Regions from separate parts of the Achromobacter sp. GW823-FHT04E03 genome, predicted to be linked through region 2. Evidence: riboswitches for the same ligand, from Rfam matches in the RefSeq annotation. Region 2 holds a riboswitch; the other holds the start of a gene.
The links. Region 2 has a riboswitch for manganese ahead of mntP (manganese efflux pump MntP). Riboswitches for the same ligand answer to the same signal wherever they lie in the genome.

Region 1 (5,946 bases), 210 kb from region 2:
TATCGACCGCCGAATCCACCGAGATGCCCACGTCGGCCGCCCGCAGGGCTGGCGCGTCGTTGATGCCGTCGCCCATGAAGCCCACGGTGTTTCCCTGGGCCCTGAGGCTGCGCACGATGCGCTCCTTGTGGGCCGGCGTGAGCCGCGCGAACACATTGGCCTCGCGCACGGCGGCGGCCAGTTGCGCCTCGTCCATTGCCTCGATATCGGCGCCCAGATAGACCTTGCGCACCTCGAAATCGACCTCGCGGCAGACCTTCTGCGTCACCAGCTCCACGTCGCCGGTCAGCACCTTCACTTCGATGCCGGAATCCTTGAGCGCCTTGAGCGCGGGGGCGGTGGATTCCTTGGGAGGATCCAGGAAGGCCATGTATCCGACCAGCACCAGATCGGACTCGTCGGCCACGCCGTAGGTTTGCTGGGTGGGCGGCATTTCCTTGACGCCCACCGCGATGACGCGCAGGCCGTCGCGATTCAGGTCCGCCGTCACCCGGCGGATGTCGGCCCGGCGGGCATCGGTCAGCAGATGCTCTTCGTGGCCCACGCGCAGGCGGGTGCAGACCGCCAGCATCTCCTCCAGCGCGCCCTTGCAGATCAATTCGTGATGCTCGCGGCCATTCTCGGTTTCGTTGACCACGACCGACATGCGGCGCCGGGAAAAGTCGAAGGGGATCTCGTCGACCTTGCGGTACTTTGCCGCCAGATCCAGCTTGCGCTCGACTTCGGCGTGCTGCAGCACCGCCACATCCAGCAGGTTCTTCAAACCGGTCTGGTAGTAGCTGTTGAGATAGGCGTAGGCCAGCACGTCGTCGCTGCTGGCGCCGTAGACGTCGGTGTGGCGCTCCAGCACGATGCGGTCCTGGGTCAGGGTGCCGGTCTTGTCCGTGCACAGCACGTTCATCGCGCCCAGGTTCTGGATCGCGTCCAGCCGCTTGACCACGACCTTGCGGCGCGACATGCGCACGGCGCCCTTGGCCAGGGTGGCCGTGACGATCATGGGCAGCATTTCGGGCGTCAGGCCCACGGCGATGGCCAGCGCGAACAGCAGCGCCTCCATCCAGTCGCCCTTGGTAAAGCCGTTGATCAGCATGACGATGGGCGCCATGACCAGCATGAAACGGATCAGCACCCAGCTCACGCGGTTGATGCCCTGCTGGAACTGGGTCGGCGCGCGGCTGGTCTGCGTGACGCGCCCGGCCAATTGGCCGAAGTAGCTGCGCGAGCCCGTGGCGACCACCAGGGCGCTGCCCGAGCCGCTGACCACGTTGGTACCCATGAACGCCATGTTCTCAAGTTCCAGCGCGTTGGCGGTCTCGCTGCGCTGCGTGGCGTACTTTTCGACAGGCAGCGATTCGCCCGTCAGCGCGGCCTGCGCGATGAACAGGTCCTTGGCATTCAGGATGCGGCAGTCGGCGGGAATCATGTCGCCCGCGGACAGCAGCACCACGTCGCCCGGCACCAGCTCCGCCAGCGGCACCTCGATCTGGCGCGAGCCGCTGACATGCAGCGCCACGCCGAAATAGCGGCGGGCATCGCCCTCGGCCTGGGTCGCCGGGTCGCTGCGCAGCACGGTGGCGGTGTTCTGCACCATGGCCTTGAGCGCCTCGGCGGCGCGGCTGGAGCGCTGTTCCTGCGCAAACCGCAGCACGGTGGAGATGAGCACCATGGCGCCGATGATGAATACCGCCGTCCAGGACTGGTCGTCCGGCACGGCCATGCGCACGTCGGTGAGCCAGGACAGCGCCGCCAGCGCGGTCAGAAGCAGGTTGAACGGATTCCGATAGGACAGCCACAGATGCGTGTACCAGGAGAGCGGCTTTTCGTGGTCGACCTCGTTGGCGCCGTAGCGTTCGCGCGCGGTCTGGGCCTGGGCCTCGGACAGCCCGCCGCGGCTGCTGCCGAACAGGGCGAACAGGGCGCCGAAGCCCATGCGCGACAGGTCCAGCATCTGGCGGTTGGCATGGCGCGCGGTGTCGGAAGACGCCGCGGCGGTCGCGACGCCGCGTTCCGGCATGGGCGAACGGCGGAAGTGTCTGGCGCTATGGCGCAGGCCCGCCGCCGACGTAAAGAAGGACTTGAGAAACTTGAACATCGGAGTGCTCCGGTTGTACGTGTAGTTGTTGGAGACACGGACGACCCTGCCCTCTGCTGGCTGCGCGCGGGCAGCAGCGGTCCGCGGCTTTCGCGCAGAAAGCCGTCAAACCGCCGCGTACAGGCGTGCGCAGGCGCCGGGGCAATGTTGCCGGTATCCGGATCGCATGAAATGCGCCGGGTGCGGAAAACGGATGGGAGCTAGCGGAGGAATCGGTGCCGGCGGCAGAGGCGCACGCGACGTGGGCCAGGCCGGTGATTCTTGGCTGCGGACTCCGTACGGGCCAGGATGACTATCCTGCCTGTCGGCTCGCAGCGAGGAGACAGGTCAGACAGGCATGCCGGCGCCGCGCACTGGGCGCAATCGAGGCTCGGGGTCTAAGGCACTGGGCATGATCTCTCCTGTGGAAGAAAGGACGGCTTCAGGCCAGCGCGGCCTGCGCGGCCGGCGTCGTGGTCTGGGTGCCGAAATGCACGTGGCGCACGGCGGGATTGGCGCTCAGGCGGCGCGCCTGCGACATCAGTTCGCCCCGCAGCTCCGGGGGGCAATTGACGGTGATGCAGGCGGATGCCATGCCAGGATCCCGGCCCTGGTCGATCTGCACTTGCGAGACGTCCAGGCCGGCGGCGCTGAAGTCCAGGCAGATCTGCTTGCGCAAGGCGCCCAGCTCGTCGCGCGGACAGATGACCGTCAGGCGCGAAGTGCCGCGGCGGCGGCCCAGGGCGGTGGCGCGGTCCACGCCGGCGCGGCGTAGGAACAAGTCGAAGAAACGCATAACGACCTCCATTGCAAGAATGGGGAGCGTGATCGCGAATACGCGCGCATGCGCGCTGCGCTTGGCGGACAGGCACGAGAAAAACGTGCGCGAACGCTGACGCTGCGGCTGAAGCGGCGGTTCTGGCGGTTTATGTTGGGGAGTTTCCCGGCAAGCCGCTGGCTTGCGCGATTGCCCTGGCTTGCGCCTGGAGCTTGGGATACAACCGCAACCTGTTCAACAGGCTGCGGCAGACGGAGTTCTGCGTGGACCTGTTAAACAGCGACGTCGATGCAAGATCGACAACTTTCGCCGGAATCGGTATTCACGAAGACTGCTCCTGGGATGGATAACGGGCAAAATTTTACGCGGGTTTCCACTTATGGACAAGGCTTTTGGCGCTAAATCGAGCCTGAATGCGGAAAAAAGCGCGGGGCCCCAAGCCCCGCGCACCAAACGCCGTCAGACGTAGAAATGCCAGCCCAGATAGGCTGCGAACACGGCATACAGGCCCCCCACGGCCGACAACGCCGGCACGCTCATGGCCGAGCGGCGGAAACGGAGCCACAGCAGGCCGATCGACAGCATCGTGAACAGGCCTGCCGCGAGCAGGGGACCGTCCAACAGCCAGGGCGTCATGAAGATACCCAGCGCGCTTGGGATGGTCGCCTGAATCATCATGGCGCCCGAAATATTGGCCAGCGCCAGCCGTTCCTTGCCCTGGCGCACCCAGATCAGCGCGTTCATGATTTCCGGCAGCTCGGTCGCCACCGGCGCCAGCAACAGCGCGGCCACATGAGGCGATGCGCCCATCGCCACGCCCAGCAACTCGATCTGGTTCACGAACACATGCGATGCCCCGGCGATCACGACCAGGGCCAGCACCGTCTGCGTGACTGCCCAGAACATGCTCGGATCCTCGTCGCGCGGGCGCAGCTTCAGCGGTTCGAGGTCCTCGCTGTCCAGGCTCTCCTCGTCGTTGCTGAGCTCGCGCTTGACGTAAAGGCCGTACGTGGCCAGGAACAGGATGCCCAACCAGGGCTTCCAGGCAAAGGCCAGCAGGCCCAGGCCCACCTTGAAGATGAAGATGCCCATGAACCAGGCCTGGTCGCGGGCCAACCGGCGCTGGTCCGCGTTGATACAGTCCGCCTGCGTGGCCCGCCCGCGGCGCGAGCGCCACAGAGCCAGGCCAACCACCGCATACGCCAGCGTCGCCAGCACCAGCGGGCCGCCCATGGCCGCGCCGACGCCTATGTCTTTTTGCTCGGGGGTTTCGCCAAACACGACAGCCATGAAGGTCACGGCACTTTCCGGCAAGGCCGTACCGAACGCGGCCAGCACGGTGCCGGTGGCGGTGGCGCCAAGCTGGAAGCGATGGCCGACCCATTCGACGCCGTTCACGAAGAACTCGCAGGCGAAGTAGATCACTGCCGCTGACAGGAAAAACAGGAACAGGGTGAGAAACATATGGGCGAGCCGGACGAGCAGAAACCAATTGGCGCGACGTCGCGGCTCGCCCGGCTGGGGTGAACGCAACGCGGCCAAAGGTCTCGCCTGGCTGATCCATGCGGCGGGTGCCGCCGTGCATGGATACCGCTACTAGCGCCATGGAGTTCTAGCGGCTGCTGCGCAGCGCTGAACCACCAAGTCTGTTGACGCTAGCTCCTTTGTGGGGACAAAGGATGGCTACTCCCCAATGACAGAGCGGCGATTGTAGCAGCTTGGCCTGCGCGGTCCAGCGAATTCAGTGCGCCCCTTGCGGGCTGTCGCAAGCAGGGGATGGCAGGTAAAGTAAACGGCATCCTCACCCTGCCGGGGTTCGCGCCCCAGTCCGCCATGAGCCTGCCTCCCGACGACATCGCCCCTTACGCCGCGCGGCGCCAACGCCTGATGGCGCAGATGCGCGCGGAGGGCGGCGGCATCGCCATACTGGCGACCGCCCCGGAAGCCACGCGCAACCGCGACGCGGAATATCCATACCGGCACGACAGCGACTTCTTCTACCTGACCGGCTTCACCGAACCCGGCGCCTGGCTGGTACTGACCGCCGGTGCGACCGACCGCGCCGTGCTCTTCTGCCGCCCCCGCCACATCGAACATGAAATATGGGAGGGCAAGCGCTTCGGCCCCGAGGCGGCTGCCGCGCATTTCGGCTTCGACGACGCCCATCCGCTCGATGCGCTGGACGAACTGATGCCTGCGCTGCTGCAGGACCATGCCACCTTGTACGCTCCACTGGCGGGCGACAAGCGCAGCGACGGGCGCCTGCACCGCTGGCTGGCCGCGGCGCGCGAGGCCGGCCGCGGCGGCCATGCGCCGCCTTCGCGCCAACAGGACATCCGGCCGCTGCTGGCCGAGATGCGGCTGATCAAGGACGCCACGGAAATCGCGGCCATGCGGCGCGCGGCCAAGATCTCCGCCGGCGCCCACGTGCGCGCCATGCGCGTCGCCCGCGCCGGCATGCGGGAGTACGAGATCGAGGCCGAACTGCTGTACGAGTTCCGCCGCCACGGCGCGCAATCGGTGGCCTACAACAGCATCGTGGCCGCCGGCGCCAATGCCTGCGTGCTGCACTACCCGGCCGGCGAAGCCGTGTTGCGCGACGGCGACCTGGTGCTGATCGACGCAGGCTGCGAGGTCGACAGCTACGCCAGCGACATCACCCGGACGTTCCCGGTGAACGGCCGCTACAGCGGTCCGCAGCGCGCGCTGTACGACCTGACGGTGGCCGCGCAGGATGCCGCCGCCCAGGCCACGGCGCCCGGCCGCAGCTTCAACGACGGCCATCAGGCCGCCCTGCGCGTGCTGGCGCAGGGCATGCTGGACCTGAAACTCTTGAAAGGCTCGCTGGACGGGGTGCTGGAATCCGGCGACTACAGCCGCTTCTACATGCACCGCACCGGCCACTGGCTGGGCCTGGACGTGCACGACGTGGGCGACTACCGCCAGCCCGGCCCGGCCCACGGCGCCGAACGCCCCTGGCGCAAGCTGGAACCGGGAATGATGCTGACGATCGAGCCCGGCATCTACGTGCGGCCCGCTGACGACGTGCCCGAGGCCTACTGGAACATCGGCATCCGCACCGAAGACGACGCGCTGG
Region 2 (5,946 bases):
GCGGCCGACGGCTCGACTTCGACGCCCAGGGTGTCTTTCAGCGCCAGCAGGTTCAGGTAGAGCTCGTCATCCGACACGGTGAAGACGCCGCCTAGCTGGGGCCTCATCAGCGACGCCACCAGTTCGGAAGCCTGGCCCACGGCCAGGCCATCGGCCTCGGTGCGGTTGTCCAGGCCGATGTCGTAGACCGACACGGGGGAATCCGCGCCCGATGCCAGCTGCACCAGAAAACACGGCGACGCGACGGGTTCGGCGAAGAAGCAATGCACGTTGGGGCCGAACAGCGCCTTCAGGCCATGGCTGATGCCGCCCGGCGCGCCGCCGACGCCGCAGGGGATGTACACGAACAGAGGGTGCGCCGCATCGACCACGCGCCCTGCTTCAGCCAGTTGCCGCGCCAGTCCGCGGGCCGCTGCGGCATAGCCGAAGAACAGCAGCTCGGATTGCTCATCGTCGACGAAATGGCTGCGGGGCGCGGCCAGCGCCTGCGCCCGCCCGGCCGCGACGGCCTCGGCATAGTCGCCGGCATGCTCCACCACGCGCACGCCACGTTTGCGCAAGCGGTCCTTCTTCCATTCCTTGGCATCGGCGGACATATGCACCACGGCATCGAATCCCAGCGCGGCGGCCATGACGCCGATGCTCATGCCCAGGTTGCCGGTGCTGCCCACGGTCACGGCATACTGGCTGAACAAGGCGCGAGCCTGCGGCGTCGCCATGATGCGCCTGTCCGTCGCCTCATCCTTGAGCAGGCCGTGCTCCAACGCGATCGACTCGGCAATGGCCAGCACTTCGTGAAAGCCGCCGCGCGCCTTGATGGACCCGGCGACTGGCAGTTCATCATCGCGCTTGAGATACCAGCTGCCCGACACCTCCCCGGCGCCCAGCGCCTGCTGCAAGGCTTTGGCGGGCATCAGCCGGGACTCGATATGCCCGCCCGCAGCGGCAAGCTCGGGAAACAGCGCGGCCAGCAGCGGCGCGCAACGCGCCAGGCGGTTTTCGGCCTCATCGATCAGGGCCAGGGACGGCGCGGAGCCGGGCAAGAGCCCTCCCCTAGCCGGGTTGAGCCATAGCAAAGGCGTTCTTGATTGAAGATTTTCTAATAGCTGAGGATCGAAATTGGCGGTCATCATGGACTTGCGGGTTGATGGTTCGGCGCAAATCGTAGATTCCGAAGGCATGCAAGAATAGCGATCATTTCTAATTCAGCCATTAGTTTGACTTATGTCTGCCCATTTCGACTCGACACTCCTGGGAGCCCTGCGGTGTTTTGACATGGCCGGCCGCCATCTCAGCTTCACCAGGGCGGCGTCGGCCATGAACCTCACGCAAAGCGCGGTGAGCCAGCAGATCCGGCAGTTGGAAGACCGCCTGGGCTACCTGTTGTTTGTCCGCCAGCAACGCGGCCTGAAGTTCACGCCCAAGGGCGAATCGCTGTACACGACGGTCAGCCGTGCGCTTGGCGACATTCAGCAGGAAATCGAGCGGCTGGGCTTGCCGGCGTCCGCGCTGCAGGTCAATTGCCTGCCGTCGTTCGCGCTGCAATGGCTGATGCCGCGCCTGACGGAATTCCATCGCCTACAGCCGGAGGTATCAGTCCGGTTGAAGGCGGAGTTCCAACTGCTGGACCGCAAGCTGATGGAGGAAGAAGACATAGACCTCGCCATCCGCTATGACCCGGCGCACTACAGCCATTTACAGGCGGACGCCTTGCTGGACGAGTATCTGCTCGTGGTCGCAACGCCCGAATACCTGGCCGCGCACCCCGCGTTTCGCACCGGCAAATCGCTCGACGGCGTCGAGTTCCTGCACGACGCCTCTCCTTGGGTCGGCGCCGCGGAGTTCATCGAGTGGCGCACCTGGATGCAAGCGCATCGGCCGGGGTGGATCCGCCACCTGGACGGGCCGCAGTTCAATCTGGCCAGCCTGGCCATTGGCGCCGCGCTGAATCACCAGGGCGTGGCTATCGGGCGCAGCGCGATGGTCTACGACGAACTGCGCAGCGGACGGTTGGTAGACGTGTTCGGCAAGCACGTGCCCGCGCCGGCGCGCTATGTGCTGCTGTCGCGCCGGCCTGAAGAGCGGCGCACCCGGATCTTTTCCGAGTGGTTGAAATCCGAGTGCCGCAACTTCGACAGCGCGCGTTCGGCCTTGATCGGGGGTACTCGCGGATAAGCATCATCCGCGAAGCCGACGAGCGCCACCTTCCCGTGCGGCGTCAAGCCGCTGCGGCGCTCAGATGCTCATAAAGTATTGCCGCGCCTATACCGATCAGCGCGACTCCACCCAGGATCTCGGCCCGCTTCCCGGCGACGCTGCCCAGCACGCGTCCGAGCATCACGCCTATCGTCACCATCAGCGTCGTGGCCAAGCCGATGGCGATGGCCGCCACCACGATGTTCACATCCACGAACGCCAGGCCCACGCCGACCGCCATGGCGTCGATGCTGGTGGCCAGGCCCGTAGCCGCCAGCAGCCAGAAGGAATGCCGGGTGACGGGCGCGGCGTCCTCGTCCTCTTCCTTGAGGCCGTTGCGTATCATCAGCAAACCCAGAATACAGAGCATCGCGAACGCGATCCAATGGTCCCAGGCGACCACATACTTTGCCGCGACCGAGCCCAGTCCCCAACCTATCACCGGCGTGATGGCTTCGATCACGCCGAAGATCAGCCCTGTGCGCAGGGCCTCCGGAAATCGGGGCTTGTAGAGCGCGGCGCCTTTGCTGATGGCCGCGGCGAACGCGTCCGTGGACATGGCGAACGCGAGAACGATGATGGCGATGGGATTCATTGGAGTGGGGATCCTGCTGGGCGGAAACGGCACGGATCCTCCGCGCCGCCCGGCATCGCGCGAAAAATCCGTGGTCTCGCCAAGCATGGATGCCGCTTGCGCCATGGCCGAGGAAGCCAAGAATGTTGACGCAAGCCCCTGCGGAACTGGCCGCAGGGAGGCTACTCCCCAAAGAGTGAAACCAGTCTAGCAGAGCCTGCTGACCGGCGTGTTACAGCGCTATTCCCCGCGTATTCCCGCCTTCGCGATCACCTCTTTCCAGCCCTTGGCCTCCCTGTCCACCCATGCCTGTGCCCGCGCCTTGCCTGCGAACGGCCCGCGCATGCCCAGCACGGCCATGCTCTGCTGGAACTCCGGCATGGCGTAGACCTTGGCCAGCGCGTCTTCCCAGACCTGCGCGACCTCCTTGGGCGTGCCCTTGGGCGCCATGACCAGGAAGGCGAACGACACGTCATAGTCTTTCAAGCCAGCCACGCCCGACTGCGCCGCCGTGGGGACTTCAGGCAGGTCGGCGTCGCGTTCCTTGCCCGACACCGCCAAGGCCTTCAGCTTGCCTGCCCGTACATGCGGCAGGACGCCGGGCGTGGCAAGAAAGGCGGCCTGTATCTGATCGCCCAGCAGCGCGTTCACGGCAGGCGCGTTGCCGCGATATGGCACATGCGCGACTTCCATGCCAGCCGCGAGACGGAGCTTTTCGAAGGCCAGGTTGCCGGGACTGCCGTAGCCGGCTGAGGCATAGGTGATGCGATTGGCCTTGGCGTAGCGCAGGAATTCGTCCAGCGTATTGATGCCGAGTTCGGGGCGCACCGCCAGCGCCAGGCCGAAGGAGCCGGCCAGGCTCAGCGGTTCCAGCCGCTGGGTGACGTCCTTGTCCAAGCCCTTGAAAATGTATGGGTTGACGGTCATGAGCGTGTCCAGCGTCATCAGCAGCGTGTAGCCGTCGGGCGCGGCCTGGGCCACGGACTGGGCGCCGATGTTGCCGGACGCGCCGGAGCGGTTTTCGACGACGATGGTCTGGCCCAGGATCTTGCCGGCATGCTGCGCGATGGCGCGGGCTTCCAGGTCCAGCGGGCCCGCGGGCGGGAAGTTGACGATGAGGCGCACGGGACGCGACGGATAGTCGGACGCCACCGCGACCGAGGTTGCGGCCACGAGCAGCGCCGTACAGAGCAACAAGGACTTGATCATGCTTTTCTCCTGGATGGCGCCAACCCGCAGGCAGGCGCCGTGGCGGCGGAATCAGGCGATGGCGGTGGGATGCGGGCTGGTCTCGGCGTGCCGGATCATGCTGCGCGACAGTTCCAGCAGCAGTTCTGCGCGCAACGCGCCGGCGGCGGGGTCGTCCCACAGGTTGCGCAGTTCGTGGGGGTCTTCTTGTAGATCGTAGAGTTCGCCCCAGGCGGCATCGGCATAGACGCTGAGCCTGTGGCGCGGCGTCTGCAAGGTACGCATGCGGGTGCGGCCGGGAAAGCCGAACATGGTGCGCTGGCCCTCTTCCTCGATCAGCACCGCGTCGCGCACGCGCTCGGTCTCGCCCGACATGAGCGGCAGCAACGATGCGCCCTGCATGCCGTTGTAGGCAGGCAGGCCCGCGCGCGCCAGCACGGTAGCGGGGATGTCGGCGGTGGAACACAGTGCCTGGCTGCGCGCAGCGGCGGGCGCCGCCTGCGGATCGCGCCAGATGAAGGGCGTGCGGATCAGGCTCTGATAATGGATCGGCCCCTTGAGCAGCAGTTGGTGGTCGCCGAAGTAGTCGCCATGATCGCTGGTGAAGATGACGATGGTGTTGTGGTCCAGCCCGGTCGCGCGCAGCGCCCGCATGACGCGGCCGATGGTGGCGTCGATATGGCTGATGGAGCCGTAGTTCAGCGCGATGGCCTCGCGCGCCTCGCGCTCGGTGCAGGCAAAGATGGCGGGCGTGTGCTTGACGGCCTTGCCCTGATTGCGCTGCTGGTGCATCCAGGCTACGTGAGGCGGCGGCTGGTGGCCCGGCGCGGCGCTGGCGTGGAACGACTCGGGCAGGGTCACGTCTTCCGGGCGGTACATGTCCCAGTACTTGCCGTGAGGCGTGAAAGGATGATGCGGATCGGGAAACGAGCACTGGATGAAGAAGGGCTTGCCGTTGGCCGCGTTGTCGCGCAACTGCGCGATGGTCTGGTCGCCGATGTAGGCGGTGGTGGAGCATTCTTCCGGCACGCGGGTGCGCCAGGCCTGATGATGCTCTGTCAGCACATAGCCGGGCGCGGGCAGGGCATGCTCGGGCCCCCACAGGCGCCGCGCCTCGGGATGTTCGCGGGCCAGCCAGCGCTCGTAATGGCCCCAGACCTGGTCGCCGTGATCCACCGCCAGCGCCACGCGCTCGAAGCCGTAGAACGGCGTCTGCAGATCATGCCCAGGATCCGTGCGCCACAGCGGGCCCCATTCCTGATCGTAGTTGCCGGGCTCGGCGATCCAGGCCTCGCCCTGCGCGCCGTCGCTCGCCGGCGGCCAGACGGCGGGCTTGCCGGTCATGTTCTGCAAGTGCGACTTGCCGATCAATGCGGTGGAATAGCCCGCGCCGCGCAAGCGGTCGACGAACGTGGTGGCGCGCTGCGACAGCGGAATTCCATTGTGGCGCACGCCATGCACAGAGGGCATGCGGCCCGTCATCAGGGTGGCGCGGTTGGGCATGCAGATGGGCGACGCCACATAGAAGCGGTCCGCCGACCACCCCTGCCCCGCCAGCGCGTCCAGCTCCGGCGTGCGCAGCATGGGGTTGCCATAGCTACCCAGATGGTCCGCGCGCTGCTGATCCGTGATGAATAGCAGGAAATTCGGCTGCATCGTGTCTCCTCGCCGCCAGCTTTGCGCCGGCTTGGCTCTGTTGTCAGGCCATTATGTGTAGAGGAGACATAAATTGATAATGAATTAATATTACCGAGCCATAACCCTGTATTTATGCCTCAAGGATGCCCGCATGGACTGGACCCACCGCATCCGCCTGCGCCACCTGGCCATCCTGGTGCGCCTGTGCGAAACCCGCAACCTGAGCCAGGTCGCGTCGGAACTCAACATCACACAGCCGGCGCTGTCGAAGTGGCTGAAGGACCTGGAAGCAGACATCGGCCTGACGCTGTTCGAGCGCCACGCGCGCGGCATCGAACCCACGCTGTATG

Region 1: linked by a shared signal. The riboswitch ahead of AC1RHV_RS24030 (sodium:calcium antiporter) and the one ahead of mntP (manganese efflux pump MntP) in region 2 are both predicted to bind manganese.

What each region holds. Positions count from the first base shown of each region.
Region 1 is NZ_JBXAIJ010000003.1:947,551-953,496, forward strand. Features, by position in the region: gene mgtA (magnesium-translocating P-type ATPase) at 1-2,092, opposite strand, end outside; gene AC1RHV_RS24025 (hypothetical protein) at 2,514-2,867, opposite strand; gene AC1RHV_RS24030 (sodium:calcium antiporter) at 3,309-4,313, opposite strand; yybP-ykoY riboswitch at 4,366-4,554, opposite strand; gene AC1RHV_RS24035 (aminopeptidase P N-terminal domain-containing protein) at 4,683-5,946, shown strand, end outside.
Region 2 is NZ_JBXAIJ010000003.1:735,462-741,407, forward strand. Features, by position in the region: gene dsdA (D-serine ammonia-lyase) at 1-1,133, opposite strand, end outside; gene AC1RHV_RS22965 (LysR substrate-binding domain-containing protein) at 1,225-2,175, shown strand; gene mntP (manganese efflux pump MntP) at 2,219-2,791, opposite strand; yybP-ykoY riboswitch at 2,798-2,977, opposite strand; gene AC1RHV_RS22975 (Bug family tripartite tricarboxylate transporter substrate binding protein) at 3,011-3,979, opposite strand; gene AC1RHV_RS22980 (sulfatase family protein) at 4,031-5,614, opposite strand; gene AC1RHV_RS22985 (LysR family transcriptional regulator) at 5,748-5,946, shown strand, end outside.